One region of the Staphylococcus hsinchuensis genome, then DNA from elsewhere that is predicted to be linked to it. Evidence: riboswitches for the same ligand, from Rfam matches in the RefSeq annotation. Region 1 holds a riboswitch; the other holds the start of a gene.
What was found. A riboswitch is a leader RNA that binds a small molecule or an ion and turns the genes downstream of it on or off. The one in region 1 is predicted to bind FMN.
Positions count from the first base shown of each region.

Region 2: it holds a riboswitch for FMN, as region 1 does, so the genes downstream of both, ribD (bifunctional diaminohydroxyphosphoribosylaminopyrimidine deaminase/5-amino-6-(5-phosphoribosylamino)uracil reductase RibD) here and QQM35_RS08615 (ECF transporter S component) in region 1, are expected to answer to the same signal.

Region 1 is NZ_CP128355.1:1,726,181-1,743,049, reverse strand. Features, by position in the region: gene QQM35_RS08645 (DUF309 domain-containing protein) at 1-125, opposite strand, end outside; gene QQM35_RS08640 (segregation and condensation protein A) at 218-949, shown strand; gene scpB (SMC-Scp complex subunit ScpB) at 936-1,484, shown strand; gene QQM35_RS08630 (pseudouridine synthase) at 1,477-2,217, shown strand; gene QQM35_RS08625 (response regulator transcription factor) at 2,329-3,054, shown strand; gene QQM35_RS08620 (ATP-binding protein) at 3,038-4,804, shown strand; FMN riboswitch at 4,956-5,085, shown strand; gene QQM35_RS08615 (ECF transporter S component) at 5,150-5,695, shown strand; gene QQM35_RS08610 (ferredoxin) at 5,912-6,160, opposite strand; gene QQM35_RS08605 (helix-turn-helix domain-containing protein) at 6,269-7,219, shown strand; gene QQM35_RS08600 (ATP-dependent DNA helicase RecQ) at 7,259-8,638, shown strand; gene QQM35_RS08595 (elastin-binding protein) at 8,790-10,415, shown strand; gene ypdA (bacillithiol disulfide reductase YpdA) at 10,657-11,643, shown strand; gene QQM35_RS08585 (asparaginase) at 11,703-12,671, opposite strand; gene cmk ((d)CMP kinase) at 12,750-13,406, shown strand; gene rpsA (30S ribosomal protein S1) at 13,715-14,908, shown strand; gene der (ribosome biogenesis GTPase Der) at 15,132-16,442, shown strand; gene QQM35_RS08565 (NAD(P)H-dependent glycerol-3-phosphate dehydrogenase) at 16,460-16,869, shown strand, end outside.
Region 2 is NZ_CP128355.1:2,010,281-2,027,149, reverse strand. Features, by position in the region: gene QQM35_RS10030 (fluoride efflux transporter FluC) at 1-150, opposite strand, end outside; gene crcB (fluoride efflux transporter CrcB) at 147-512, opposite strand; gene QQM35_RS10020 (hypothetical protein) at 536-841, opposite strand; gene QQM35_RS10015 (transaldolase) at 1,078-1,791, shown strand; gene QQM35_RS10010 (hypothetical protein) at 2,065-2,505, shown strand; gene QQM35_RS10005 (competence protein ComK) at 2,506-2,928, opposite strand; gene QQM35_RS10000 (sigma-70 family RNA polymerase sigma factor) at 2,936-3,412, opposite strand; gene QQM35_RS09995 (hypothetical protein) at 3,629-3,853, shown strand; gene QQM35_RS09990 (glucosaminidase domain-containing protein) at 4,043-4,894, shown strand; gene QQM35_RS09985 (osmoprotectant ABC transporter substrate-binding protein) at 5,255-6,181, opposite strand; gene QQM35_RS09980 (FAD/NAD(P)-binding protein) at 6,354-7,823, shown strand; FMN riboswitch at 7,959-8,095, shown strand; gene ribD (bifunctional diaminohydroxyphosphoribosylaminopyrimidine deaminase/5-amino-6-(5-phosphoribosylamino)uracil reductase RibD) at 8,301-9,344, shown strand; gene ribE (riboflavin synthase) at 9,350-9,982, shown strand; gene ribB (3,4-dihydroxy-2-butanone-4-phosphate synthase) at 9,994-11,175, shown strand; gene ribH (6,7-dimethyl-8-ribityllumazine synthase) at 11,188-11,646, shown strand; gene QQM35_RS09955 (proline dehydrogenase family protein) at 11,936-12,937, opposite strand; gene QQM35_RS09950 (alpha/beta fold hydrolase) at 13,201-14,025, shown strand; gene QQM35_RS09945 (L-lactate dehydrogenase) at 14,341-15,297, shown strand; gene QQM35_RS09940 (transcriptional regulator, SarA/Rot family) at 15,437-15,838, shown strand; gene QQM35_RS09935 (tRNA (mnm(5)s(2)U34)-methyltransferase) at 16,147-16,707, opposite strand; gene QQM35_RS09930 (TIGR01212 family radical SAM protein) at 16,704-16,869, opposite strand, start outside.

The DNA of each region.
Region 1 (16,869 bases):
ACCACATCATCTTCTTTACTATATCGAGGTTGCGCTTTCCACGCTTCTTCTAATATATCGTGACATAGAAAGTAATGTTGATTGATATGAAATTGATAATAAAATTCTATTAATGCTTGTTCCATTGTTAAACCGCTCCAAATTTAAATGTTTACTATAAACATGCTATAATATTTTAGTGAAAAACGCACATAACTAGTAATTTGAGGTTGATAAAATGTATGAAGTCAAATTAGATGCCTTTAATGGACCTTTAGATTTATTATTGCATCTTATACAAAAGTACGAAATTGATATTTATGATATACCTATGAAATCTTTGACAGCGCAATATATGCAATATATACACGAAATGAATCATCTAGAAATAAACATAGCTAGTGAATATTTGGTCATGGCATCTGAATTATTGATGATTAAAAGTAAAATGCTTCTACCTCAAATGGCTGAAGCCGAAGACCTTGAGGATGACCCTCGTGAAGATTTGGTCGAAAGGCTAATTGAATATCAAAATTATAAGGAATATACAGAAATATTACATGAACATCGCTTAGAACGCGAACACTACTATTCAAAACATCCAACAGACTTATCTGCTATTGAAACGACCGAACAATGGGATGAAAATCAAACTATTGATTTGACTGAACTTATCATCGCTTATCAAAAAGTTAAAAATAGAGTTGAATTTAATAAGCCTAAAACAGTAGAAATACACAAAGAAACATTTACGATTCAACAAGCAACATCACAGGTTCATACAAGATTGAAAGAAGAAGCTTCCTTTAATTTTTTCAGTTTGTTTAACTTTACAGAACCCATTGAATTTGTAGTCACACACTTTCTAGCTATTTTAGAAATGTCAAAATCAGGCATCGTAAATATAGAACAAGTGAAGAGTTTTGAAGACATCAATATCGTTAGAGGAGTTAACTATGGCATTGAATGACACAGGTAAATTAGAAGCTTTATTATACACTGCAGGTGACGAAGGTTTAGATGAAACCCAAATATTAGATATACTAGAAATAGACCAACAAATACTAACTGAATTGGTTGAAGATTTTACATCTCCAGGTCTATGTATACAACATTTCGGAAATACTTATGTATTAACGACGAAAAAGGAAGCTTCAAGTTATATTGAACTTCTCGTTCAACAAAAAGCCAAAATGAAATTATCACAAGCTGCGATGGAAACTTTATCAATAATTGCTTACAACCAGCCTGTTTCAAGAAGTGATGTAGAAATGATTAGAGGCATTAATTCTGATGGCGCTGTAAAAACTTTGATCGCAAGAGGTATGGTAGAGGCTAAAAATGAAACTGACTCCAGAAGTCAGCAACTTTATACTACAGAATTATTCTTAAATATATTTGGAATTGAAAAACTAGAAGAGCTCCCTACAACTGAAGAAGATGAAGCAGAAATTGAAGATTTCTTTAGTAACTTAGTAAATCAAAAAGGAGAAAATGATGAATAAAGAACAAGAAAGATTACAAAAACGTATTGCAAATAGTGGCTATACTTCACGCCGTAAAGCAGAAACTTTAATAGCAGAAGGAAAAGTTAAAGTGAACGGGCAAACAGTAACAGAATTAGGTACCAAAGTACGTCCATCAGACACTGTTGAAGTTGAAGGCGTGAAAATTGAACAAGAAGATAAAATTTATATTTTATTTTATAAACCGTCACAAGTTATAACAAGTGTCTCAGATGACAAAGGTAGAACAGTAGTCACAGATTACTTTAAACAACTCGAAACACGTATTTATCCAGTGGGTCGTTTAGATTATGACACTTCTGGATTATTGCTACTTACTAATGATGGAGATTTCACAAATTTAATGACGCACCCACGTTACAAAATTCAAAAAAAATATGTTGCAAAGCTGAAAGGTTATTTAATGCGTGAAGAAGTGAAATCGCTAGAACGTGGCATTCAATTAGAGGACGGAATGACACAACCAGCAGCAGTAAAAATTAAAAGTCAAGACAAAGAAAAAAATACGACGCTGGTTGAAATCACAATTTCTGAAGGAAGAAATAGACAAGTGCGTCGTATGTTTGAACACTTTGGCTACCAAGTATCAAAATTGCAGCGTATTGAATTTGGACCTTTAAATTTAAAAGGTTTAAACGCCGGTGATGGAAGAGTTTTAACACCACATGAAGTAAAGATTATGCGTCAACTTGCAGAGCATGGAAATAAGTAGAGAAATATTGAGAAAAAATTCACAAACTTTCTATAGAAACCACTTTTTTGAAATAACCTATGATATAATTAAGTAGAAATAGAAAGTTAGCACTGTGGGAGGGCATAAGTTATGTCAAATTTAATATTAATCGTCGATGATGAAGATCGAATCCGCAGATTAATGAAATTATATTTAGAACGAGAATCTTTTGAAATAGACGAAGCAAGAGACGGAAACGAAGCTTATAAAAAAGCGATGGAAAATGATTACGCATGCATTTTATTAGACCTTATGTTACCAGAAATGGATGGTATCATGGTTGCTTCCAAACTCAGAGAGCATAAAGACACTCCAATAATTATGCTAACTGCTAAAGGTGAAGAAACGAATCGTGTTGAAGGATTTGAATCAGGGGCAGATGATTATATCGTTAAGCCATTTTCACCTCGTGAAGTAGTGCTACGTGTTAAAGCACTTTTACGTCGTACACAAGTGGGGCATACTGAACAAAGTGAACCACACGCAAGAGATTTAATTGAATTTGAACACTTGACGATTGATAATGATGCGCATCGCGTTTTAGCTGATGAAAAGCAAGTCAATTTAACACCTAAAGAATACGAACTACTCATTTATTTAGCTAAGACACCAAACAAAGTATTTGATCGAGAACAATTATTGAAAGAAGTTTGGCACTATGAGTTCTACGGAGACTTGCGTACTGTAGATACTCATGTTAAAAGATTAAGAGAAAAATTAAATCGCGTGTCAGAAGACGCTGCTTCAATGATACAGACCGTTTGGGGCGTCGGTTATAAATTTGAGGTTAAATCAGATGATGAATCGCTTGAATAATGTAGTAATTAAACTGTGGTTAACTATAATTCTTATAGTAACGACAGTTTTAATTTTACTCAGTGCCGCGCTTATAACTTTCATTCAATCTTATTATACGCAAGAAACTGAAGATACTTTGACGAAAGATGCGAAAAGAATTAGTCACTTATTAGAGCATTCAAAAGATAAAGAAACAGCAATTTCTCATAGCCGTAAGCTTATCGAAGGGCCTGTCGGTCTTATTATCATGAACGATAAAGATATGAAAACACCTCACGATAATTCTACCAAGAAAAAGATGTTGGAAGAAATTAAAAAAAATAAACAATATGAGTTCGTATTTGATAAACAACAAAAAATATCCAATCATGTCACTTTAGATATAAATGGTAAAAAAAGAAGTTATGTACTGATTGGTTACCCCACAAAAAACCTTAGCTCACACAAAAAAGAAAACGGTGGCGTTTTTATCTACCAAGATTTAAAAACAACAGAAGATACGAGTAATTTAATTACGGTTATCATATTAGCGATTGCTGTAATTTTCTTAGCAATTACTACAGTATTTGCTTTCTTCTTAACTTCGCGAATCACCAAACCTTTACGTAGTTTAAAATCTCAAGCAATGAAAGTTTCGAAAGGTGATTACACACAAGTCGTACCAGTTAATTCTCGTGATGAAATTGGTGAACTCGCACGCACATTTAATACGATGAGTACAGAAATCCAACAACACATCGACGCATTATCATCTTCAAAAAATATTCGAGAAAGTATTATTAATTCAATGGTTGAAGGCGTTGTAGGCTTCAATGAAAGTGACGAAATTATACTATCAAACAAAGTAGCACAAGACACGCTACAATTGTTAGATGAATATGCGAAAGATAAATTATATAAGCAACGTGAAAAAACATTCGAAAGTAAACATACACAATTTGAAGAATACGAAATCAATACACGTTACTTTGTCATTATCACTAGTTACATTGCGCAAATTCAACCAGACGGTCGAAGTGGTATCGTAGCTATTATTCGTGATATGACGAATGAGCATAATATCGATCAAATGAAAAAAGACTTTATCGCTAACGTTTCACATGAGTTAAGAACGCCAATTTCATTGTTACAAGGTTATACTGAATCAATTGTTGATGGGGTTGTAACCGAACCCGATGAAATTCATGATTCTTTAACTATTGTATTGGACGAAACGAAACGCCTAAATAGACTAGTAAACGAATTATTGAATGTTGCGCGTATGGATGCTGAAGGTTTAACTGTTGAAAAAGTGGCACAACCAATCCAACCATTATTAGATAAAATGCAACGAAAATATGAACAACAAGCAAGCGATTTAAAGTTGACGATGCATTTAAATCCAAATACGCATAATCAAACTTGGTATTATGATGCAGATCGAATTGAACAAGTATTGACGAACTTAATTGATAATGCAACGAGATATACCGAACCAAATGACACACTTTCAATTGAAGTTGAAGCATCTAAAACGGTAGATATTTTATATATTTCTGATACTGGTACAGGTATTGCGCCAGAACATTTACAACAAGTTTTTGATCGCTTCTACAAAGTAGATGCCTCTAGAAAGAGAGGTAAGCAAGGAACTGGTTTAGGTTTATTTATTTGTCGTATGATTATTGATGAACATGAAGGCACAATAGATGTTCAAAGTGAGCTTGGGGAAGGTACAACATTTATTATTAAATTACCTAAGCCACCAAAACATGAGTTAACTCATTAAGCATTCATCACGTTCATCTAACATCTAGTTAGTAATTTTTAAATTTATATTTTTCTATAGAATTTAAAAATGCGAATAACCTTAAACTCATAAACAATTTGATTGTATTAAATCAAAATTTAAGGTAAGATATTTTTACTAAATTTAACGATTTCATCTTCGGGGTAGGGTGCAAATCCCAACCAGCAGTAAATAAAGCCTGCGACCTGCATTTGTAAAAATGTGGCTGATCTAGTGAAACTCTAGAGCCGACAGTATAGTCTGGATGGGAGAAGATGGAGGTTTTGTGTTGTTACACCAATCCTCCTATTCTTAAGTAAGATGAATGGAAGGAGAACATTGAAATTGCAACAACAAACCAAAAGATTGATTACGATAAGCATGTTGAGTGCTATTAGTTTCTTACTCATGTTTATCAAAGTACCAATTCCATTTTTACCACCATATCTCACTTTAGATGTGAGTGATGTTCCAGCATTATTGGCTACATTTACAATGGGCCCATTTGCCGGAATTACAGTAGAATTTATTAAAAACTTATTGAACTTTTTCGTTAATATGTCAGATCCAGTAGGACCTTTAGCTAACTTCTTAGCAGCTACAAGTTTCTTATTGACAGCATATTATTTTACTAAAAATAAAAACAATAATACATCTCTAATAATTGGATTAAGTATAGCTACGATAGTCATGACAATCGTATTAAGTATCCTCAATTACTTTGTACTATTGCCATTGTATGGCACGATAATGAATTTAACGAACGTGGTAGAAAATTTAAAAATCATTATCGTTTCCGGTATTATTCCTTTTAATATTATTAAAGGAATTGTAGTTTCAATCTTATTTATGCTACTTTATCGTCGATTGAAAAACTTACTCCCTAGATAATTTTTAATATAAACTATTCAAATTGATTTTGAATATAATAAAACCCTCAGATAAAAAATATCTGAGGGTTTATTACATCATTATCAGTAGGTTTATGACTACTACATAATGTTACATATTTATATTGAATTGAATGTTCTATATCTTAAGATGAATTTGTATCGGTTAGATAAATAACTCCACGCAATGACAATTCATCATTTTATCGAAATAAATTTATTCAAATTTTAATGCATCGCCATCGAATGGTTCTTCTTCGATTTTGATTGAATCAGTCGGACAACCTTCTAAAGCATCTTCCATGTCTTCGTATAATTCTTCTGGTACTTCAGCAGTACCTTGGTTGTCGTCTAATATAACATATGCAATACCTTCATCATCATAGTCATATATATCAGGAGCAGCTGCACCGCATGCGCCACATGCAATACATGTATCCATATCTACAATTGTATATTTAGCCAATTACTTCGCCTCCTTTAGATAAAAATGCTACAATAATAACAATTACTATTGTAATCACTGAAATATATTTTTTCAAATGTTATTGATTTACAAAATGAGGGAATATGAATGAATCACATTATCCACCATGCATATCATCATGCACATCATTATAAATCAACAAAGAGTATCTATAATATACTCATTGGTAAAAAATCTCATCAAACTTTCTTTGATGCTTGTAGTCAAAGCTTATTATCATTATATCATAGCCTACCACAGTTAAAATATCCGTCATTTGAACGATGTATCAAACAACCACCACAATCAACTTCTACGATAATGACACATCCTCGTTATACATATGACAGCATGAATAATACCTTTAAAGCCATGCAATTATTAATCCAAACAATATCTAATACGCAACATGATGTCTATCAGTTCACGCCGATTACTCAACAACGTTCAATACATAGTAAAGTCAAAGCGGTTTACCAAAAACTGAAAACTTCAGAAAATATTGTTGCATGCCAGCAAGAAATTGAGAACTTATTTTATTCTATTAAGGATAAAAACGGATTTACTTATCTACATTACTACTTACAAGGCTTTGAAGAAAGTATGTATACGCGACAACAAGTAAGCCTTATTGAAGGTGTTTCTCAAATAGAGTTATTTGAATATGAAATGATGGATTTAGTGCAGATGCTTTATGAAATAGAAGATAGCGAGAAATACCCTATATTGCATCAATTAATTGTCTTACCGAAGTTATTAAATAAAACGAGGCTATCCTATAAAGGTATATTAGAAGGTAAACATATGGATCAACTCGCGCAAGAACAAAATGTAAAAATAAATACCATTGAAGACCACGTATTAGAACTTTTTATTAAAGGTTATTTAACCAATTACGATAATTATTTAGACACAAATAAGTTTGACACATTTTCTCAATATTATATTAAAAATAAGAGTGAAAAATTAAAAATATACAAAACATTAACCCCTGAGTTAAGTTATTTTGAAATTAAAATGGCAATTGTAGGTATCGAAAGAGGATTTTTCGATATTTGATTTCTTTATCTCATGATTTTTATTCGGCAGGTGAAATATATGTTACATCAAGAACTAGATAAATGGTTTGGTTTTACTTCATTTAAACCAGGACAACAAGAGGTCATACAAAGTGTAATCGATGGGCAGAACACATTAGGAATCTTACCAACGGGTAGTGGGAAAAGCTTATGTTATCAGTTAACCACTTATATAAAACAAAAGCCCACACTTATTATTTCCCCATTAATTTCTTTAATGGATGATCAAGTCATGCAGTTGAAGATACAAGGTGAGAAAAATGCGGCGTGTATTCATTCAGGTTTAGATGAAGAGGAAAAACGATTAAACATTCAGGCCCTTACTTCTAGTAGGTTTATTTTTCTTAGCCCAGAATTTTTATTACAACCACATAATTTTAATTTAATTAAAAGTTTAAATCTCGGTATGATTGTACTTGATGAAGCACATTGTTTATCTGAATGGGGTTATGATTTCAGACCGCATTATGCATTAATCGGTAGTATCATAAAACTCTTTCCTTCTGCGACAATACTCGCTTTAACGGCTACAGCACCACCGTATTTAACTCAAGATTTATTTCAAATGTTACAAAAAGAATTTAAAGTTATTAAGACGCAGATGAATCGAGATAACATTCGTTTTTCACATAAAAATTTCAGTGATGATGATGAAAAAAATGCATGGTTATTACCAACATTAGAAACTTCTGGTCCTACGATAATATATGTATCATCCAAAAAGGTCTGTTTATCATTGGCCAAACAAATTTATCATTATGGGTTTTTAACTGGTATTTATCATTCAGATCTTTCTTATCAAGAGCGACAAACAGTACAACATCAATTTATAAACAATGAAATCCCAATTATTGTTGCAACAAGTGCATTTGGCATGGGTATCAATAAAAAGGATATTCGAACTGTTATACACTATCATTTACCTTCTAGCCCCTCTAATTATATACAAGAAATAGGGCGAGCAGGACGTGATGGCAATCCAAGTCAGGCTATTAGCATGTACCAACCTGATGATCAATATTTATTAGAAACGTTATTATTTACAGATATAATCACTGCTGAGGATGTAAATGATTTTGAATTAGGTGGGTTTGTAGATCCTTATAAACAAGAAATATTAAATTTATTATCGTCATATTACTCATTTTCTCAACTGAAATCCATTTTCGAAAAAACCTACCAACGCAAGTATCATGGCTTTATTAGAATGTTGGGGTATAAATCGTTAGATCAATGCCGTCGTGCGTACATGATGGAGTTCTTTGGAGAAACCTTACTAAATAAACCTGACCCTTGTTGTGATAATGATAGTAATATTCAACCGTTTAACTATTTCAATCGCAAAAAAGTTAAAAGAAAGATAGAATATCAAGAAAAGTTAAAAAATTTATTCAAATAACTTACTATTACTTTACTTAACTTTTTCACACAGGCTATAATACGCATATGGTTATAGTAAGAAATAATATTCAAATTTATAAAATGTACATATTTACCGCTTTTTTGGGTAAAACAGTATATAATTAAATAAATTGAATAAAGAAAGGATGATGAATTTGTCTAAAGATAATTATAAAGATGATTTCGAAAAAAATCGTCAATCCATTGATCCAAAAGAACATCTAGACAAAGACCAAGAGACACATGATGGCGTTAATAATGCTGTCGATAACGAAAAAGAGGAAGTTTCTCGTCATAGTAAAGAACAGTTTCCTCCAAGAAACGCACAAAGAAGACGTCAACGTAGACGTGATGTAGCGACAAATCAAAATGAACCAAATGAACGTAACAACAATCAAGACGTTCGTGGAGAAAGACATCATGACAACGATTCATCATCAGATAGATTCAATAATGATGAAGATCGTCGTCAATTTTCAGAAGACGAACGTCATCGACATAATACAGAAGATGACCAACATCTTCAGGATCGTGATTTAGATGATCGTCACCATGATGAGGACAAAGGCTCTAAGAAGAAAGGCGCTGCAGCAGCTGGAGTCGCAGGTGCAGCAGGAACTGGTGCTTATGCAGCTAAGAAAAAGAAAGATCATGACCATCATGATGATGTAAACCATGACGACAGAAACACTTCAAACAAAGACTTTGATCGTACAGACGATCATCGCAATGATGACCGTGACTTACGTGATGATCATCGTCAAGATGAACATCACGATAAAGACTTTGATAGAGATCATGACAAAGATCATAAAGGCTCTAAGAAGAAAGGCGCTGCAGCAGCTGGTGCAGCAGGCGCGGCTGGAGCTGGTGCTTATGCAACTAAGAAAAAGAAAGATCATGACCATAAAGAACATGATCGTGACCATGCAGATCGCGATCGAAAAAATGAAAGCCGTGATACATCTAAGAAGAAAGGTGCAGCAGCAGGTAGTGCAGCTTCAACACGTAAAAACAATGTAAGAGACGATGATTATGAATATAACCATCGCGATACGAAAAAAGGTGGCTTATTAGGTAAATTATTACCTATCATTGCAGCAATATTATTATTAGCTATATTAGCTATTATCGGTGGTATGTTCTTAAATGGTGGTAAACATGACGAACATAAAGAAGATGATAAAAAAGTAACTGATGATGCTAATAAAGATAAAGCAAACAAAGATAAGAAAAACAATGACGACGCTGACAAAGATAAAGCTGACAAGGATGCAGACAAAGATAAAGCAAGCAACGATACTAAAGAAGATAAATCATCTGAAGATTCAAGCAATAGCAGTGATTCTAGTCAATCTAGTAACGACTCAAACAGTAATGACCAAGCTACAAATGGTGCAGCTGGTTCTGCAGGTAGTCAAGGTAATTCTAATAGCAGTGGTGCTTCAGATAAACAACAAGGAACTAGCCAGTCAAGTGATCAACAAGGTCAAAGCAATTCAAGTCAATCACAAGGTAGTTCATCAAGTAATTCAGGTCAAAGCTCATCATCAAATAGCTCAAATCAATCACAAGGTTCTTCATCAAATGGTTCTGGCCAATCATCAAGCAACAGTGGTCAACGTACAGTAACAGTACATGATAAGAACTTATACAGAGTAGCTATTAAATATTATGGTGCAGGTACACCTGAAAATGTTGCAAAAATTAAAAAAGCTAATAACTTAAGTTCAAACACTATCCATGATGGTCAACGTTTAGTTATTCCACAATAATAGTGTTATAGGACAAACAATTTATTAATAACAAACCTTGCGCATATATTTGCGTAAGGTTTGTTTATTTTTATCAACAGACTTCTATTGATTTAAATAATCATTTTATGAGAAAGGCATGCATATTTAATAAAATATTATCGATTGATTAAAAATTGTCCAAAAAACTAAACCTTCAATTATTTAGTTTTCAACTAACTCTTGATATAATATATAGGTGGTTAAAGGAGGACAGTAATAAATGCAAACAGTAGAAAGTATCATAATCGGCGGCGGCCCATGTGGATTAAGTGCCGCAATAGAACAAAAGAAAAAGGGAATTGAAACGCTAGTAATCGAAAAAGGGAACGTAGTTGATGCGATTTATAACTATCCAACCCATCAAACGTTCTTTTCATCGAGTGATAAACTAAGCATAGGAGATATTCCTTTTATTGTAGAAGATAGTAAACCGCGTAGAAATCAAGCGCTTGTGTATTACCGTGAAGTCGTTAAACATCATCAACTGAATATTAATGCTTTTGAAGAAGTCCTCACTGTGAAAAAGATCAATAACCGTTTTACACTTACAACGACTAAAGATGTTTACCAGTGTCGATTTTTAACGGTAGCGACAGGTTATTATGGACATCATAACGAACTAGAAGTCGAAGGTGCAGAATTACCTAAAGTAAAACATTACTTCAAAGAAGCACATCCATACTTCAACCAAGACGTAGTGATTATTGGTGGTAAAAATTCAGCAGTCGATGCAGCATTAGAATTAGAAAAAGCTGGTGCCAACGTCACTGTACTTTATCGTGGCTCTGTTTATTCAAAAGCAGTAAAACCTTGGATCTTGCCTAACTTTGATTCTTTAGTTAGACATGAAAAAATAGATATGGCATTCAATGCAAATGTAATAAAAATAACTGAAAGCTCTGTAGTATATGAACATGAAGGCCAAACGATAGAAATACCTAATGATTATGTATTTGCTATGATTGGATATCATCCAGACTATGAATTCTTAGAATCTATAGGTATCGAAATCAATACGAACGAATATGGAACAGCTCCCGTTTATAATAGAGAAACTTACGAGACAAATGTAGAAAATTGTTATATTGCAGGAGTTATTGCTGCAGGTAATGACGCAAATACTATTTTCATAGAAAATGGTAAATATCACGGTGGAATTATTACACAAAGTATTCTTACAAAGAAACAAACACCATTAGAATCATAGAATAAAAAGAGTGAGTCACAAATAGTGACTCACTCTTTTTATTTATCTAACTTTTTAATTTAATAATCAAAGTATTTCGTTAATGCTTCTTTATCTAGGTGATTGCTCAATCCTACGAGTAATTTCAGACGTGCTTTAGGACCATTCAATCCGTTAGAAAAAATAACGCCTTTTTTAAATAACTCAGCACCGCCACCTTCATAATCATAAATAGGACCAACGATACCATTAAATGATCGTGAAACAAGTACTAGAGGAATGTCATTTTTAATACAATTGTTTAAACCTTCTAAACATGTCGGTGGTAAATTACCTTGTCCTAATGCCTCTATTATAATTCCATCAACATGATTATTACTATAAAAGTTTAATATGTCACTATCCATGCCCATATATGCCTTTACAAGAGGGATATTTAAGTTAACATCAATATGTTTAAGTATTTGATTAGAAAATGGTCGGTGGTGAAATTGAACTCTATTTTTCGTTAGAACACCAAGTGGGCCATGGTTTGGACTTTGAAATGTATTAATATTCGAAGTATGTGTCTTCGTTACATTACGTGCGGTGTGAATCTCATCGTTAAAGACAACCATTACACCCATGTTTAGAGCTTGATCAGAGGTTGCTACATTTATAGCTGAAATATAATTATATAGACCATCAGAGCCAATTTCATTTGAAGAACGCATCGCACCTGTAATTACGACAGGTTTTGAAATATCTAATGTTAAATCAAGTAAATACGCTGTTTCTTCTAAAGTATCAGTACCATGTGTAATGACAAAACCATCATATATATCTTCTGAAACTGCTTGTTCGATAATTTCTTTGAGTTTTACGACATATTCTGTATTCATATGTGGAGATGGAACATTAAATGGTGTTAATTCGGTAATTTCAGCATATTGTTGAATAATATCTTGATGTTGTGAAATTGGATTATCATCATTAGTCGTAACTTGGTTTGTTTCATTCTGAGACATACTAATCGTACCACCAGTATGTATAACGAGAAGTTTTTTCATGTAGGCATTCCTCCTATTAATGTAATACTATTTTATGATAAAATATTATTCATCAAACAACAAGGAAGGTTTATTGTAATGAAGCTAATCAATATCGCGCTCGATGGTCCTGCAGCAGCAGGGAAGAGTACAATCGCAAAAAGAGTAGCAGAGCAATTATCTATGATTTATGTAGATACAGGTGCGATGTATCGTGCGATTACATATAAATATTTAAAACAAAATAAAACAGATGACTTTGAAGCACTTATAAATTCTACTGAACTGTATTTGACCTATGATAACGAGAAAGGCCAACGTATAATACTTGATAATACAGATGTAACTGATTATTTGAGAGAAAATGATGTAACACAAAACGTTTCATACGTTGCTTCAAAAGAACCCGTACGAACTTTTGCTGTTAAAAAGCAAAAAGAACTGGCTGATAATAAAGGCATCGTTATGGACGGTAGAGATATTGGAACAGTTGTGTTACCAAATGCTGAGCTGAAGGTTTATATGATTGCCTCTGTTGAAGAACGTGCCCAACGTCGTCAAAAAGACAACGAATTGAGGGGTATTGATTCGAACTTAGAACAATTAAAAGAAGAAATCGCAGAACGTGATCATTATGATATGAATCGTGAAATTTCTCCTTTAACTAAAGCTGATGATGCAGTTACTTTAGATACTACTGGAAAAAGTATAGAAACAGTTACGGATGAAATTTTAACGATGGTGAAAAATATTTAAAATTATTACATGACGCGTAAGTCGAATGCACATCTATAAAATCTTTTTTAGTTTTGTATAAAAACGTTAGAATAGTAACAAAAAGGGTAAATAAAAAATGCATATTTTAAAACATATAGTTATGTTGCATGAATAATATGTTTGTAAAATTAAAGTAAAAAAATTTAATTTTAGCTAAAGAATCAACTGTGATTTAACACTAAATTTACATTGATAAACAAGCTTATTCAATCAAAGGATAATTTCTTGACAATTGTATCAGATTATTAGATGTTATAATTATGTAGTGTAATAAGGAGGCAGACAAGATGACTGAAGAATTTAACGAGTCAATGATTCATGACATTAAAGAAGGGGACAAAGTTACTGGCGAAGTAATTGAACTTGAAGAGAAACAAGTAATTGTACATATCAACGGTAGCAAATTCAATGGAATCATCCCTATAAGCCAACTATCAACGCATCATATTGATAACCCAAGTGATGCTGTTAAGGTAGGCGATGAAGTCGGTGCTTATGTTACAAAAGTAGAGTATGACGAAGAGAATGAAACTGGGAATTATATCCTCTCTAAACGTCAACTTGAAACTGAAAAATCATATGAATTTTTACAAGAAAAGCTAGACAATGATGAGACAATCGAAGCAAAAGTAACTGAAATTGTGAAAGGCGGTTTAGTTGTAGATGTTGGTCAAAGAGGTTTCGTACCAGCTTCATTAATTTCAACTGACTTTATAGAAGATTTCTCTGGTTTTGAGGGAGAAACACTTAAGTTGAAAGTAGAAGAGCTAGACCCAGCAAATAATCGCGTTATTTTAAGCCGTAAAGCAGTTGAAGCAATTGAAAATGCTGCTAAAAAAGAATCATTACTAGATTCTCTTAAAGAAGGCGACGTAATCGATGGTAAAGTAGCTAGATTAACAAACTTTGGTGCTTTCATTGATATTGGTGGCGTAGACGGCCTTGTACATGTATCTGAGTTATCTCATGAGCATGTTAAATCTCCGGAAGATGTCGTTAATATCGGTGAAGATGTGAAAGTTAAAGTTAAATCTATAGATAAAGATTCTGAACGCATCTCATTATCTATTAAAGAAACTTTACCTAGTCCATTTGAATCTATTGAAGGTGAAATTAGCGAAGGCGACACAATTGAAGGTAAAGTCGTAAGATTAGCTGATTTTGGTGCTTTCGTAGAAATTAAACCTGGTGTTCAAGGACTAGTTCATATTTCTGAAATTAGTCATAAACATATTGCGACGCCAAGCGAAGCATTAGAACCTGGACAAGAGGTTAGAGTTAAAGTTCTAGGTGTAGATATTGAAAATGAACGTATTTCATTATCTATTAAAGCTACAGAACCTAAAGACGATGACAGCAACAACCAAGGTCCAAGTGATGAAGAATCAACAAACTCTTACATCGACAATGCAGCTGATGATGAAGACAACCCTACATTAGGCGATGTATTTGGTGATAAATTAAAAGATTTTAAATTTTAATATTAACGTTCAAACATTTATATAACCTTGTCTTATTCTAATGAATAGGACAAGGTTTCTTTTTTACCTATTAGAATTTTATAGAAATACATGTCTCAAACACTTAAACTTTATTATTTGGCACTCTATCGCTTATTTTTAAAACAATAAAATTCAATTATTCTTTTGAATTTATTTCCCGTATGATAGAATTATATAGATTAAAAAAGAGAGGAAGTTAGTTATGACTAAACCTGTAGTAGCAATCGTAGGTAGACCAAACGTAGGTAAATCTACAATTTTTAATAGAGTCGTAGGCGAACGTGTTTCTATAGTAGAAGATACACCAGGTGTAACACGTGATCGTATTTATTCTTCAGGGGATTGGTTAACACACGATTTTAACATCATTGATACTGGTGGAATTGAAATTGGTGATGCTCCATTTCAAACTCAAATAAAAGCCCAAGCTGAGATTGCAATTGACGAAGCAGATGCAATAATTTTTATGGTGAACGTAAGGGACGGCTTAACCCAAGGCGATGAATTAATTGCCCAAATGTTATATAAATCCAAGAAGCCAGTCGTACTTGCAGTAAATAAAGTAGACAATCCAGAAGCACGCAATGACATTTATGACTTTTACTCATTAGGATTTGGGGATCCATATCCAATTTCAGGATCACATGGTTTAGGTTTAGGTGATTTATTAGATGAAGTGGTGAAACACTTTAAAGAAGATACACCTGATCCCTACGATGAAGACACTATTCGTCTTTCTATTATCGGAAGACCTAATGTAGGTAAATCAAGTCTCGTAAATGCAATTTTGGGAGAGAAACGAGTTATTGTTTCAAACGTTGCTGGTACAACAAGAGACGCTATCGATACAGAATATCATTATGATGGACAAGATTATGTACTCATCGACACAGCAGGGATGAGAAAGAAAGGTAAAGTATATGAAAATACTGAAAAATATTCAGTATTGCGTGCATTAAAAGCAATAGAACGATCAAATGTAGTACTCGTCGTTATCGATGCAGAAGAGGGTATTATCGAACAAGATAAAAAAGTAGCTGGTTATGCACATGAAGAAGGTAAAGCAATTGTGATTGTTGTAAATAAATGGGATACTGTAGATAAAGAAACAAATACCATGAAAGAATTCAAAGACGAAGTACGCAAAGAGTTTCAGTTTCTAGATTATGCGGAAGTGGCCTTTATTTCTGCCAAAGAAAACCAAAGACTTAAAACGTTATTCCCATATATTAATGAAGCGAGCGAAAATCATAAAAAGCGTGTTCAAAGTTCGACATTGAATGAAGTCATCACTGATGCGATTTCTATGAATCCGACACCGACAGATAAAGGTCGCAGACTAAATGTGTTCTATTCTACACAAGTTGCAATTGAACCACCAACCTTTGTAGTGTTTGTAAATGACGTAGAATTAATGCATTTTTCTTATAAGAGATACCTCGAGAATCAAATTAGATCTGCGTTCGGTTTTGAAGGCACCCCTGTCCATATTATACCGAGAAGAAGAAACTAACGAGTGGAGGAGATACTATGACAAAAATTACTGTTTTTGGAACTGGTAGCTTTGGTACAGCTTTAGCCCATGTACTTGCAGATAATGGTCACCAAGTTTTGATGTGGGGAAAAAATGAACAGACAATTAACGAATTAAATGATAGCCATAAAAATAGCAAATATTTAAAAAATATCGAGCTAAATAAACAACTTAAAGCAACAGGAGATATAGAAACTGCAATTAATTATGCAGATGTCTTTTTAATCGCATTACCAACTAAAGCGATTCGATCTGTAGTTTCAGAAATCGACAGTAAACTAACTACTAAAAAGACTTTTATCCACGTTGCCAAAGGTATTGAAAATGATACTTATAAACGTGTTTCAGAAATGATTGAAGACACATTAGATCCGTCACATAATGCAGGTATTGGCGTATTATCTGG
Region 2 (16,869 bases), 280 kb from region 1:
CATTCCAATTATGAAACTACCCAATATATTGACAAGGCTTGTCGCAATAGGTATCTGACTATTAAAATATCGTTGACATAGATGCGTGATCGTACCTCTGATAACAGCACCAATGCCACCGCCACACATAAGAAGTAGGATTTTTATCATGCTAACCTACCTCCTAACTTCATACCTGCAAAGCAAGCAAGTAAACCGACAACATAACTAACGCATGCATAAACGATTAGCCATATAATTATACCTTGTTGTAATAGTTGTACAAGTTCAAATTGAAAGGTTGAAAATGTAGTCAATGTACCTAACAATCCTACTGAGAGCCCTTGTTGTAAGTTTGGTTTATTCACTAATAGACGAAACGTATAGACACCTACAATACCTAAAATAAAAGAGCCAAGTATATTCGCTATAAAGTTTCCAAGAGGGAACATCATTGAAAAATTCAGAAAGGAGACAATATATCTCAGTAGTGCACCTATAGCACCACCCAAAAAAATATATAAATATTTCATGCCTGGACCTCCGTTTTCAATATTTAAAATAGCACATCGAATGTAGATAATGAACTTAATATGTGTAGGATGATAACAATAAGTAAAATGAACGGTAGGAACTTACTTGCTTTTCTAATCCAGTCTTCTTTGTCTCTTGTATGTTTAATAGATTTATCTGCAAAAATAACAGAAATTATTAATATAATCGCATTAATTATACTACATACAATGATTAATTTTATAATCGAATGAAAATGTATATTCAGTAATGGATTTTTAGTATTAAAATAAAAGCTAATTAGTATAAATAATAATGTTAAATAAAAATAAAGTTTTGATCGTGCCATAATAACCTCCTCTAACAAGCCATTTAATTATAATACCATATTTTAAATTGAAGTGAACGTAATTTATTTAATGACTCAGTTAATCATTTGTTTAAAGACAAGTTATGAGCTACGTAAATGTCACCTTAAGCAAAAAATTAGAATAAACTAAATGATGGTGGTATAAAGGGTGTAAGAGTTTTAAGAACTGTAATAATAAACGAGTATCGTTTAATCTTTTTTTGGAGGCGTATGTTATGTCAAATTTAAATGTACAAGTATTTGCGGATGGTGCAGATATCGAGGAAATGAAAGCTGACTATGTTAATAAACAAGTGGATGGTTTTACGACAAATCCTAGTTTAATGGCTAAAGCAGGCGTTAAAGACTATAAAGCTTTTGCTGAAGAAGCGGTACGAGAAATTCCAGACGCTTCTATTTCATTTGAAGTTTTTGCAGATGATTTAGAAACGATGGAAAAAGAAGCAGAAATTTTAAAACAATATGGCGATAATGTATTTGTTAAAATTCCTATTGTAAATACTAAAGGTGAGTCTACTCTTCCATTAATTAAAAAGCTATCAGCAGATAACGTAAGATTAAATGTGACAGCTGTATATACGATGGATCAAGTTAAAGCAATCACAGAAGCAGTTACAGAAGGTGTACCAACTTATGTTTCTGTATTTGCTGGCCGCATTGCAGATACTGGTGTTGACCCACTACCTTTAATGAAAGAAGCTGTAGAAGTAACTCATAGTAAAAAAGGCGTACAATTACTATGGGCTAGTTGTCGTGAAGTACTTAATGTCATTCAAGCTGACGAAATTGGTGCTGATATCATTACTTGTCCACCAGATGTAGTAAAGAAAGTAAATAACAATATTGGTCGCGATGTAAATGAATTATCAGTAGATACGGTAAAAGGATTTGCAAAGGATATCCAAAGTTCAGGGTTATCTATACTTTAATTCAAAAGATTATTGTAAATGTAGTTTAAATAGTGTCTTGGTTACACGAAAGTGTAGATATTTAAGACTATGCGTTAAGTTATATAAATTAAGAATGCCAGTAAATGAATTTAAAAACTCATTTACTGGCTTTTTATTGTATTTATAAGCAAGTACTTTATTAATGTTGTAATCAAAAATAAATATAAATAGGTAGGTAAATAAAGAATTCTTTGTCTGATATAATATGATTAAATAGTTGGATTTCGCTATTTTTAGAAAGGTGTTTGAAATATGAAATTAAATGTTTTTAAAGAAAAGGTTCGAAAACAATTATGGTTTCTTAATAGAAATGAACGACAACAATTAGATGATGTACTTTCTACAATTAATGATCAAGATAATGAAATAGTAAACAAACCTATTGCGTTCTCTAACCAGTTTTTGCGTAAATATATATTCAAAAGACAAAAGATGACACCTACACAGTTATTTTTATTATTGATATTAATACTCATAACATACATTGTATTAATTGGCCTATTTTTATTTGGCTTTTTATTAAGCTTAGCAGTGGTTCAATCATTAATGAGCTCTGGTGGTAACGTATCGATGATTATTGTAGCGTTGTCATTTATAGGTTCCATACTTCTCATTGTTCTAAGTTTATACTTTATTAAACAAGTTACTGCATATTTTACTAAAAAGTTGTTAGCTTATAAGTTTAATAAATAATTAAGTTAAAAGGTGAGAAAGTGTTAGGCTTTCTTGCCATTTTTTATAAACGAGCGTATAGGGGACATCTAAAATAATATATGTTGTATTTTCAAAAAATATATAAGTTTGATTGCCTTTTGAAGTTATACCTGTAATTGCTGCGGCATTAATATAATATTGTAGAGGGGCACGTTGCGTTTTAACAGGAAATAAAATAATGTCTTTTGATACGACTAAAGGGACTAACTTACGAATTTTTAATAACTGTTTAGCTTTTTTACATTGAAGATCGAATGATAATTGATATGTTTCAAGAAAATATTTGAGTGTGCGTGTAATCGTTGTAGGATAGGTAAATTGATGTGTCGTAAACTGACATAACGTCAATGGTTCGTAACTCAGTACAGTCTTGAAATATAAGATTTTTGTTAATTGAGACATATAAAAATCACCTTTTCATTTCAAAATAGTTATTTATAAATTTCTGGCGTACGCGTTTTTGATAATTTTTAAGAGTAGAGGTCGAACAATTAAGTTGATGTGCCATTTCCTGTTGTGTAAAGCCTGCAAGCTTTAACTCTAGCCATTGTTGTTCTTGGTTAGTGAGAATAGTGCGGAATTGCTCGAGTGATAGGGTAAATTCAGAATCATCATAACTAAGTAAATCATTAGTGTGATCTTCTAAGTTTAGGTTGGTGAGCGATGCACCTTGTTGACGAAATAAATCGATGAGATAGTATTTGAGGCGTATAAATAGATGGTTTTTAATTGAGGATGATTTACTGCAATTATAATCAAGAAATAGTTGCCACATCTTGATTAATAATTGCTGGTAATATTCATCATATTGATATTTAACTTGATATTGCTTCAACACACAGTGAATAATATATTGGTGCTTATCGTGAAATTGCTCAAAAGTCATAGTAGCTCCAATGTTGTACATACACGAGAATTTCCGGATAATCAAAGCTTAATGGGATTTTTATAAATTTTCATTTGCTAAATCTACTAAAAGGGTGTTAAATAGTAGGCGTAGAACTAAAAATTTGCACTTTTAAGTAATTAACACGTTTTTTAAATTAAGATATAACACTTTATTGATATTTTGTTATCTTTTTAATATTTTTAGGAGGTACATATGGATTACGCACTTTTAAACTTGGAACATTTTTTCGCAAAACATAATGATTTAGACGTTATAAAAGACAAATCTGATTTTGTAATGATAAATAATGTAACGAAAGAAATGAAATATCGCGAAGGTGAAGTAGAGGGAGCGGTCGATTTAAACCGTTATTATTATAAAAATAGATCACAAGCCGTTAGTTTTATTATAATGGAGTACGATAAAAGTCAAGAGTAATGAAATTAAACTTTCATTACTTTTTTTATGAATATGTAACAACCAAGGTATTAAATTGTACGTTCGTTTATTTAGTGTTAGAATTTGGTACCAGATAGAAAAAAGGAAAGTTAACTTATAAGAAAGTCATATAAATTTTAAGTTAACGTCAATCATTTTATATTTAATTATTCCTCATGAGGTGTGAAAATGACGAAACAGAAAAAACGCTCGCTTTTAACAATTGGTGGATTGTTAATTGTTTTGGGCATAACTGTAGTCATTGTTTTCTCAATGATTTCAGATCAAATATTCTTTAAGCACGTTAAAGAACAAGAAAAAGTAGAAAATTTGAATGTGTCTTTACATAAAGCTGCTAACAAACAAATTGATAACCACACGAGTCAACAAACTTCAGATAAAAAGAAAGAGAATTGGAGAGACGCTTCATCAACTGAGATTAAATCGGCTATGAACAGTGAAGCTCTCATTGATGATGATACACAAAAATATCAATTTTTAGAGTTAGATAAATATCAAGGCATCGATGACAATAGAATTAAGCGTATGCTTTTAGACAATCCGACATTACTTAAACATTCAGATGATTTCATTCAAGCTGCAAAGCGTCATCATGTAAATGAAGTTTATTTAATATCTCATGCATTACTTGAAACAGGTTCAGCTAAGAGTGAACTTTCAAGTGGTGTTAAAATAGATGGAAAAAAATACTATAATTTCTTTGGAGTTGGTGCATTAGATGAAGACCCAGTGAAAACGGGTGGCGAATATGCTAAGAAACATGGTTGGGATACGCCTGAGAAAGCCATTGACGGCGGGGCGCAATTTATCCACAAACATTTCTTATCACACAAAGATCAAAATACGCTATATAGTATGAGATGGAATCCTAAAAATCCTGGTGAACATCAATACGCTACGGATATTAAATGGGCAAAAAGTAATGCGAAGATTATGGCTGATTTCTATGACAACATGAAGACAGAAGGTAAATATTACAAATACTTCGTATACAAAGACGATGCTAAACATAAAAAGTAAATATATTAATTAAAAGAGCAGAAAAGGCGACACTTGAAATTGTTGTTGTTTCTGCTCTTTTATATTAAAGAAAATGTGTGCAAGTTTCTTGAAAAATTAAAATGTAGTAATTGAAAAAGAGTCTGAGACAAAAATAGATGTCTCAGACTCTTAGTTTTTATTGCAAACTGAATCATTAAGTGATTCAGTACTTATTCAATTAATAAGCTTTATTTTTTCCACTAAAGATAAACATCAATAATATTAATGTTGCAATCAGTTTTAGAACGAATTTCATAATACTCACTTCCTTAAAAATAGAGTAACACTACAGTGCTTTATACGTACATCAATGTACGATACATATTTAGACTGAGAATATTATTTGTTATCGAAATAATGATGTTTCTTTAAGAATTCTTCAGCGATAATTGCAGGTTCTTTGCCTTCGCCATCAGCTTGATAATTTAATTTTTGCATTTGTTTTGTATCGATTGTACCTTTTAATTTCTCAATCGATTGTTTAATTTCTGGATGTTTTTTAAGTAATTTATTTGGCGCGACTGCACTCGCATCGTACGGCGGGAAGAAATTTTTATCGTCTTTTAATACGACTAAATCATATGCTGCAATTCTACCATCAGTGGTATAACCTAATGCAACGTCTAATTTTTTATTTTTGAGGGCATCATACACTAATCCGATTTGCATAGGTTTTAAATTGCTAAAACCAAATCCGTAATGTTTTTTAAATGGACCATAACCGTCGCCACCGCGTTTAATCCAAGTGGTATCTGTACCAACTTTAACTTTGTCCTTTATTTTTTTTAAGTCGGAAACTGTATGCAGATTATATTTTTTAGCAGTTTCTTTCGTTACTACAAAGGCAAACGTATTTTCAAAACCGTAAGAATCAAAAAATGTTTGATCGAATTTCTTGTTAAATTGTTTTTGGGTGATTTCGGTTGCTTTTTTGGAATCAGAAATGGGTTTATGCTTGAGCACACCTGTTAAATCTGTTCCAGTGTAGCGTGTACTGTTAATATCGGCGTCACCTTTTAATAGTGCATTATGTTGGATCGTAGCTGAGCCTAAATTGTTAATAATTGAGCCTTCAATTTTATGGTGGGTATCGTGTTCAATTTGCTCTTTAATTAAATATGCCATAATTTGAGATTCACTCGTAGCTAAAGCTGAAATTTTCACTTGTTTTTTAGCATTGCCTCCGCCTAATCCTGGTAAATCACATGAAGCTAGCACCAAAGTACTTAAAATAATAACTAAAGTTAAATATTTATATTTTCGCATGATTTTGCCCCTTAATTAGTTTAATAATTAATTCTTATAATGTATAAATGTTAACATAGTTTTTAGAATTTTATAACTTAGTACTCATTTTAAGCAAAGTTACGTAATTTTGTTTATTATTATGTTAAATTGGTATACTGAAATGTACAGAAATTGAGATAGGATGTGTATTATGAGAATAGCCATTATAGGAACGGGGACCGCTGGAGTCAGCATTCTCAGAGAGTTAGTTAAAAATAAAAATTTTTCAAAAATGCACATTGATGCGTATGATAGTACGAAAAATATAGGACAGGGCATTCCATTTCAAAATGATAGTGAGCAATTATTAATCAATTTGCCTGCCGAACAAATGTCGTTAAATTTAGACAATAAAAGAGAGTTTTTCAATTGGTATGAACACCAGTCGACATTTAAATATAAGCATCCTGAATATTTACCGAGATTTCTCTTTGGTCATTACATGAAGAGTTTTATACAAAAGTACAATGAACAATTTGAGAATATCCACTTGATCGAACAACAAGTTCAAGAAGTATTTATAGAAGCAGGTATAGGGCAAACAAACGTTATATATAATGTCTGCACCTCTGAAGAAATAGGTAAATGTAAAAAATACGATGTTGTATTCTTAACTATTGGGACAATGTCATACCATGATCCATATCAATTGAAAGGAAAGAAAGGGTATATACATACACCATATCCAACTTATAATACACTAGACGAAGTTGACGAAACAGAACGCATTGCAGTAGTAGGTACAGGTTTAGCTAGTTTAGATGTTATAAGATACGTCGTGTCGCATCATCCTAACTTACCTATAACGATGACAAGTAGGAAGGGACAATTGCCAAGTGTGCGTGGGGAAATGCCTGAAGTTCACTTTGAACATTTAACTCCTGTGCAATTAAACCAATTGAAAAAGGAACATTTCGGCAATGCGCCATTAGAAAAAGTCATAAAGTTATTTTTAAAAGATTGTGCACGTTATGACTTACCAATTAAACAGTTAATAGAACGTAGAGTAGGCAATCCTATCGATGACTTAACATATGATTTAAATCATCCAATCGAATTAGGTAAATTACAAAGCTTACTAGAAAATGCTAAAGAAAATTTAAATTGGATTTGGAATAGTCTGAGTCGTAAAGACCAAAAGCGTTTTTTATCTGAATATAGTTGGGTGCTTAAAGATAATAGTAATCCTATGCCTCCAGAAACAGCTCGATTACTCGTAGATTATATTCAATCAGGTCAAATTGAAATTAAATCAGGACTAGAAAACATTGAATATGATGACAAACAATTTCACTTTGAATTTAAAGATCAACAAGAGACGAAACAACAATTTGATGTCGTTATTAATGCTACGGGTTCTAAGACACAACTCGCAGATTTGGATGAAGATGATCAACTCATTATAAATATGGAAAATAGACAAGTGATACAAGCACATCCACTAGGTGGAATTCAAATATTAGCTGAAACAAATCAAGTCATTAGTCCGAGATATGGTACTTTAGATAACATGTATGCGATAGGTCAATTAACAAATGGAATCAATCAATCTCGTAATGGTGTAACAATGATTGTTAAACAAGCAGTGAATGTAGTAAAGCATTTGACAAAAAATAATTAAATAAATATATTAATTAACAGAGGTTCAATGCCGATATAATCACTAAGAATTGTTTTTTAATTAAAAATGTAGTACGATATTATCGTAACTTGAGGAAAGGTTACTTGACTCAAACATCATTTCACAATTTCATATGAATTCTTTCGGGGCAGGGTGAAATTCCCAACCGGCAGTAAACTAAAGCCTGCGACCTGCGTTTGCATTAGTGCGAATGTGGCTGATCTAGTGAGAATCTAGAGCCGACAGTAAAGTCTGGATGGTAGAAAGAATGAAGTATAGCAAACTGTTATTAACACAGTGTTTCTTAAAGATGCACTTTTTTAATAAACGAGTATTTTATATGAGGGACGAGTATGTATTTATTTCATGATTTTTTCATCGGATATACGTACATCTTCAAACTAGTATAAATGTTATACCGATTTTACCTACACCTGAAATTTTATATTTTAGGTGTATTTTTTTAGAGGTGATAAAGTGAGTCATTATTTAAATTATGCAATTCAATTAGCTAAAATGGTTGACGGTCAAACTGGGGTAAATCCACCCGTTGGCTCTGTTGTAGTAAATGCAGGACGTATCGTAGGCATTGGTGCGCATTTAAGACAAGGTGATAAACATGCTGAGGTACAAGCGTTGGATATGGCTCAAGATCAAGCAAGAGGCGGAACGATTTATATCTCGTTAGAACCATGTACACATTACGGTTCTACACCTCCTTGTGTAAATAAAATAATTGAACATGGGCTGAAGAAAGTCATCTACGCTGTTAAAGATACAACGTTAGAATCTGAAGGTGACGCAATATTACAAAATGCTGGTATTGAAGTTGAATATCGACCTATAGAAGAAGCGGAAGCTTTATATCACGACTTCTTTATTTCGAAACAACAGGGTTTGCCTGAAGTAACAGTCAAAGTTTCTTGTAGTTTAGATGGCAAACAAGCAACGGACGAAGCTCAAAGCAAATGGATTACAAATCCACAGGTCAAACAAGATGTCTTTGCGTTGCGTCATAATCACGATGCAGTATTGACCGGTCGTGGCACACTAGATGCTGATAACCCACAATATACGACACGTATTGAAAATGGTAAAAATCCACTAAGAGTGGTGTTATCTAAATCAGGCCAAATAAATTTTGATTTAGACATTTTTAAAGAACCGCCACAACCAATTTGGATTTATACAGAAAATAAACAACTAGAAAGTCCACATAGTCAAATCAATATCAAATATTTAACTCAATGTTCTATTGAAAATATATTAAAAGATTTATATCAACAAGGTATAGGTCGCGTGCTTGTAGAATCAGGACCGACAGTGACTTCTGAATTTCTCCAATCAGATTTTATCAATGAACTTATTATATATTATGCCCCGAAAATCATTGGTGGTTCAGGAAAGTATCAATTTTTCCAAACTACTGAAGTGACAGATTTAGCAAATGTATCACAATTCGAAATTGTAAATACACGTATGCTTGAGCAAAATATTAAATTAGAATTGCGAAAGAAGTGAATTAAATGTTTACCGGTATCGTTGAAGAATTAGGAACGATTAATAAAATTACGAATCAAAATTCGGTCGTTAATTTAACCATAAATTGTGAAACTATTTTATCAGGTATGCATATCGGAGACTCAATTAACGTCAACGGTGCATGTTTAACAGTAACCGAATTTAACCATCAATCATTTTCAGTTCAAGTCATTAAAGGAACTGAAAATAAAACTTATCTTAATAAATTGAGACAAGGTGATGAAGTCAATTTAGAAAGAGCGATGAGTGGCAATGGACGTTTTGGCGGACATTTCGTTCTTGGACACGTCGATGCGGTGGCGAAAGTTACGCGTATTCAAGATTCTGCAAATTCAAAAATTGTCACAATCAAACCACCCCAATCGTCATTAAAACAAATGGTGCAACAAGGTTCGATTACTGTAGATGGTGTAAGTTTAACTATTTTTCAATTAAAAGATACTGAATTTGATATTCATCTTATCCCGGAAACGCGTCGTGCTACGATTTTAAATCAAAAGCGTGTAGGAGATTCGGTGCACATTGAAACAGATATGCTTTTCAAATACGTTGAAAAATTAATGACGAATAAAGATTCAGGACTTACAGCTGAAAAGTTAAGCATGTTTGGATTTTAGGAGGCATATGTATGCAATTAGATAGTATAGACAAAGCGTTAGAAGCTTTAAAACAAGGAGAAAGTATCATTGTAGTAGATGATGAAGATAGAGAAAATGAAGGTGATTTAGTCGCAGTCACAGAATGGATGAAAGACGACACTGTGAATTTTATGGCGACGCATGGTAAAGGTTTAATCTGTTCACCTATAAGTAAAGACATTGCTAATCAGTTAGAATTAGAACCAATGGTAAGACAAAATACAGATGCTTATGGCACGCAATTTACAGTCAGTGTCGACCATGTCAATACGACGACAGGTATAAGTGCACCTGAAAGAACAATGACAGCGAAAGCATTGATTAATGAGCACGCAACTGCTAAAGATTTCAATAAACCAGGACATCTTTTCCCGTTGATTGCTCAAGATGAAGGTGTTCTTGTGCGTCGAGGACATACAGAAGCTTCTGTTGATTTAGCAAAAATGACAAATGCAAAGCCAGCAGCACTCATTTGTGAAATAATGAATGATGATGGCACAATGGCTAAAGGCGATGAATTACAATCGTTTAAAGAAGAACATCAACTTGTCATGATTTCAATAGAAGATTTAGTTAAATATCGTAAATCTTCACCCTCCAACTTAGAAGCGAAAGCCAAAGTTAAATTGCCTACACAATATGGTCAATTCGATATGTATGGCTTTACTACTGGTGATAAAAAAGAAGAAATTGTAGCTATTGTGAGTGGTGACATTAAAAAAACTGAAAACGTACGTATACATTCGTCATGTTTAACAGGTGATATATTCCACAGTCAACGCTGTGATTGTGGTGAGCAACTTGATGCCTCTATAAAATATATTCAACAACATGGCGGCATGATTTTATATCTACCTCAAGAAGGTAGAGGTATAGGTTTAATCAATAAACTCAAAGCCTATGAACTGATTGAACAAGGATATGATACTGTAACTGCTAATGTTGCATTAGGTTTTGATGAAGATTTACGTGATTATAGAGATGCAGCTGAAATATTGAACTATTTCGGTATTGAAAATGTGAATTTAATAAGCAATAATCCTAAAAAGTTTGAAAGCTTAGAAACATATGGTATTAATATAGCACAACGTATAGAACTTGTTGTTCCAACAAATAAATACAATCAAGATTATATGGATACTAAAAAAGTTAAAATGGGACATTTATTATAGGAGGAAAACATTATGAATTTTGAAGGTAAATTAATAGGATCAGATTTAAAAGTAGCGGTAGTAGTAAGTAGATTTAACGACTTTATTACAAATCGTTTATTAGATGGAGCGAAAGATACACTTATTCGCCATGAAGTACCATCAGAAAATATTGACGTTGCATACGTACCAGGAGCATTTGAAATTCCGTTAGTAGCTAGAAAGCTTGCACAAAAAGGTGAATATGATGCAGTTATTACATTAGGTTGTGTCATTCGCGGAGCTACTTCACATTATGACTATGTATGTAATGAAGTTGCGAAAGGTGTTTCTAAAGCAAATGATGTAACTGATACACCAGTCATTTTTGGTATCTTAACTACTGAAAACATTGAACAAGCAGTTGAACGTGCAGGTACAAAAGCAGGCAATAAAGGTGCCGAAGCAGCAGTAAGTGCAATCGAAATGGCTAACTTATTAAAAGAAATTTAAACTATTCAGTTTTAATTAGAATAAAAATGATGTAAATCTGATTTGTTCTATATTCAGATAAAATAAAAACGATGATTTCTATCATATTAAAATAGAAATCATCGTTTTTTAGTTATTTTATCTTACTTTGAATTTTGGAATAACGGTTAAATTTTTATCGTGTAATAAATATATATGACGATCATAAGAGGGGATAAAGGTCTCCATTACATCATGACGTTAATCAATATAATATGCCCATCAAAAGGTTTTAATTAAAATCCTTTGATGGGCATCATTTTGACTTATTTTACTTTCTTAAAGCTTTTACTAAGTATGTTGAAGCTACTCCGACTGTTGTCACACCAGATGCTACAATTCCAATACGTTTAAGTGATTGTGGTTTTGTAAGTTCTTTAAACATAAGGTTTAAGTTTTGTGGTCTTTCAGCAAGTCTACGCATAAAGTAGCTGAACCAATCATCACCAAATGGTACATAAATACAGAAGTTGTAACCTTCATTTTTGATTTCTTCTGCTAATTCAGAACGGAAACCGTACAACATTTGGAATTCATATCTGTCTTTCTCGATATTATTATCTTTAATGAATTGTTTGATTTGTGTGATAATTTTGTCGTCATGTGTAGCAATTGACGTTACATTTTTGGCTGTTAATAATCTTTTTTCGATTAAGCGTATGTAATTTTCATCAATTTCTTCTTTCGTTTGATAAGCTATGTTTTCTGCTTCTTTATAAGCCCCTTTAACCATTCGTAAACGAAGTTCAGGATATTTCTCAATTAAAGCATCAGCTTTATATAAATATGCTTGAATCACTGTACCAACGTTTTTAAATTCGCCTTTTAATCGGTCGAGTACTTGTGTGATGTCAAATAGGCTATCGTATTTCTCAGTATCAATGTTGATATGCATATTATTAAATTCGTTTGCTTTTAATAAAATCTCTCGTAGGTTTTGGTAGGCAAGTTCAAGGTCAAATTCAGAACCAAGTTGGCTTAATTTAATTGACATATGACCATCAAGATTGTGATTATACATCGCATACATAACTTCGAGAATTTGGTCTTTAGCTTTAATTGCTTCTCCTGTAGTCAAAACAAATTCGCCTAGGCAATCAACAGTAACAGTTATCCCCTTATTGTTTAAACGTTCTGTAGTCTCTATCAAAGACTCAATCGTGTTACCTGCAACAACTTTCTTTGCTCCTAGTAAAGGACCAATTTCCTTAGCTGTTTCATTTAAAATTGTACTATTCGATAAACCTATGAAAAAATCTTTCACAATTGGCATATAAAATTCCTCCCATTCCTGCTACTACTCTATATTATCATATAGTGTAGCATGAATCTAAATGTAATGAAATCGTTCTCATAAAAATATATTACGTAATTTTTTACAAAATACACAATAACACTCTTTTCACAATAATAACAATATTTTTTAAATTCAGAACAAATTAGATTAAAAATTACCATGCTTTAAATGGAAATCGGTTGATATGATTTGATACAATAAAGACATTGAAAAATTTACAAAAAGGGGACCAAAGGATTATGTGGAAATGGGAAACTGAAAAAGAAGCCAAAGGTGTTGTGGTTATTGCACATAACATGCTTGAACATACAGGTCGATATGCGTATGTGATCACAATGCTACGTCGAAATGGCTACCACGTTATCATGGGTGATTTACCAGGACAAGGGCAAACACCACGTTCAGATAAAGGATTAATTAGAGATTTCGATGAATATCATGAACATTTTTTAGAGTGGATTAAAATTGCGAACGAATATAAAATCCCAACATACGTCTTAGGTGTAGGTTTAGGTGGCTTAATTATACTTAACTTATTAGAAAAAGTTGATGTTCCCATCGAAGGAGTTGTGTTAATTTCTCCTCTCTTAGAATTTAAAAAAGGTTATAAAACGAGAAAAGATAAAATTATCGCTAATGCAGGCAAAATGACAAAAAACAAACGCTTTAAAGTAGGCGTTTCAATCGATGAACTCACACGTAACGAAGAAGTGTTAGAAGAAACTTATGAAGATGAATTAATGTTACAGAAAGCTACATATCATTGGTATAAACAATTAACCGAAACAATGCGAGATACCGTATCACATTTAACAGATATTAATCCGATTCCGTTATTACTCATGTACGGAACGGAAGATAAAATTGCGGATACTGAAGTAATGAAATTAGTTAAAGATAAAGTAGATACAGATGAGCTTTACTTTAAAGTATGGAAAGGTTTATATCACGAAGTACATAACGAACCTGAACGTGATGATGTCATGAGATACGTACTTGCATTTTTAAATAACAGTGCAAGTCATAATGGTTTTATTATCGATGATGAAAATCAACCAAATTAATATATCAAAGCACATATATAGCAAACCAACTACCGAAATAAGGTAGTTGGTTTTTTTATATTACGAAAAAACCATTTTCAATTGACAATACTATTGATTAATTTCATTGATGAACGAATATCGCGTTATATATTCAAAAGCAAAAGGGTTCCTCGCAACTCAATAGCGTTAAATTACATTCGTAAAAAATAATCATAAAAATTCACGTGAAAATACTATAAATAATATTGCGAAAACTTAAATGATTTGGTATATTTTAATTGTGAAATAAATCACAATATCATATTGAGTGAACCAGATAAGGAGCGTAATATTATGAGTAAAATTAATGGTAATAAAGTCGTACTGATTGGTGATGGGGCAGTTGGGTCTAGTTATGCGTTCGCGCTCGTAGCACAAGGCGTTGCGGATGAACTTGTCATTATTGATTTGGCAGAAGATAAAGTTAAAGGAGATGTTATGGATCTTAACCACGGTGCACCTTATGGGGAATCACCGATTGTTGTTAAGGCAGGCAGTTATCCAGATTGTTCGGATGCCGACATTGTAGTAATAACTGCGGGTGCAGCACAAAAGCCAGGTGAAACTAGATTAGATCTTATAGAAAAAAACACGAAGATATTTAAATCAATCGTAACAGAAGTGATGGAATCAGATTTTGATGGAATCTTCTTAGTTGCTACCAATCCTGTCGATATTTTAACTTATGTTACTCAAAAGGTTTCTGGTTTACCTAAATCCCGTGTCATTGGTTCAGGTACAATTTTAGATACCGCACGGTTCAAATATGAATTATCTCAAGAATTTGGCGTTTCACCAACGAGTGTACATGGACAAATTATTGGAGAACATGGTGATTCGGAATTGGCGGTTTGGTCTCAAACGAACATTGCGGGTCAACCATTATATGATTTATTGAAGAACAATCCAGAAAGACAACATAGAATAGAGGAAATATTTGTTAATACACGAGATGCAGCTTATGAAATCATACAAGCTAAAGGTGCGACATATTATGGGATAGCAATGGGTTTATTACACATCACAAAAGCGATTTTGAAAAATCAAAACGTGGTTCTTACTGTTTCTAGTTATTTAGATGGCGAATATGGAAATGAAGACATTTATATTGGGGTGCCTACTTTAGTGAATAGACAAGGTGCTGTTAAAGTTTTTGAAACATCTTTAAGTAATGAAGAACGACAATTATTTAATAATTCGGCAAATTTATTAAGGGAAATGCAAAATAAAATCAAACATATTATTGCATAATTGTAATTTTAACCTTAAACTATTTGTATAATTCATATTATTTTAAATACTTTGACAATTTATGTAGTACATCATTTATGGGAATGGCTAAGCAATATGAATTTACATGTTAATATTAATTGCAATTGGGGGAAGATTTATGGGAAAGAAACTCAGAGATGATATTGAAGGTGTATTGAAACTTGAGATGATAATGAGTGACATTGATAGCGTGTTTAATAGGGTTATCAGTGACTACAATATGTCGAAAGAAGAAGTGCTTATTCTTTTAACTTTATGGAAAGAAGGTTCTATGACGTTGAAAGAGATGGATAGTTTTGTTCCAGTAAAATCGTATAAGAGAACAAGAACTTACAATAATCTTGTGGAAAAAGACTGGGTTATTAAAGAAAGACCACAAGATGACGAAAGAACAGTAATTATTCATTTCAATGAAGATCTTAAAGAAAAGAGAGAAGCACTTTTAAATCAGTTTAAAACTGAAATTAAAAACAAATCAACTAACCTTCAAAACAATATCAATCTTATCTTAGGTTTATAACAGAATATGAGTTCACGTTATCTCAGTACACAATAAAAACGGGAGAGTGACAGAAATCGAATTTTTAATAAAGATTTCGTAGTCCATCCCCGGCAAGGATGACTAGGATTGAAAAAAGCTTGATATAAGCGTATTTTCAATTCAGACATCTACTGCCAAATTGACAAAGAGTCTGAGACACCTATTTTTGTCTCAGACTCGTCTAATCAATTTGATAATAATAGAAAAATCGATGATTTTTACATTTTCACAGTAAAAATCATCGATTTTATTTTAGTCTGAAAGACTAATGTCCCAGACTCTTCTTTTTAACGTTTTTCAATTGCACAAATAAAAGGTGGATCGTTTTGTTGATTAATAAATTGATAACGTAAAATATGTGCTTTTTTCTGATCGATTGTTTGTAAATAATTGAGTACACGTTCACATTCAATCTTGCCTTCTGGGTGGCCTGGGTAAATGACTAGTACAATAATACCTTCAGGTGCCAACATTTCAAAAATTGAATTAATCGCATCGATTGTACTTTCTGGTGTAGTTACTATTGATTTATCACCTTTCGGTAAATAGCCTAAATTGAATATTGCAGCATCAATTTTTCCATGTTCGTGTGGCGGAATATAATCTTTCACTTGTGCATGGCTATCTTTAAAAACGGCGACATGACTAAAACCATGTGTTCTTTCTTTAGTATGTTCAATAGCTGTATCTTGGATATCAAAAGCGTATACTTTACCATTCCCAACCGTTTCAGCTAAAAATAATGTGTCGTGGCCATTTCCGCAAGTGGCATCAATGACGATACTCTCTGAGGTGGTATGTTGCGATAATAAAGTTCTAGCGAAAGGTAAGATGCGTTCTAATTTCATTGTTGGACTGCACCTTTATAGTGTTTACCTTGATAAGATGCTCTGCGTGCTAATTCATCATCTATCTCATTTAAAACTTCCCATTTATTGACACTCCACATTGGTCCTACCATTAAATCAATAGGGCCATCACCCGTGATTCGATGCACAATCATTTCTGGT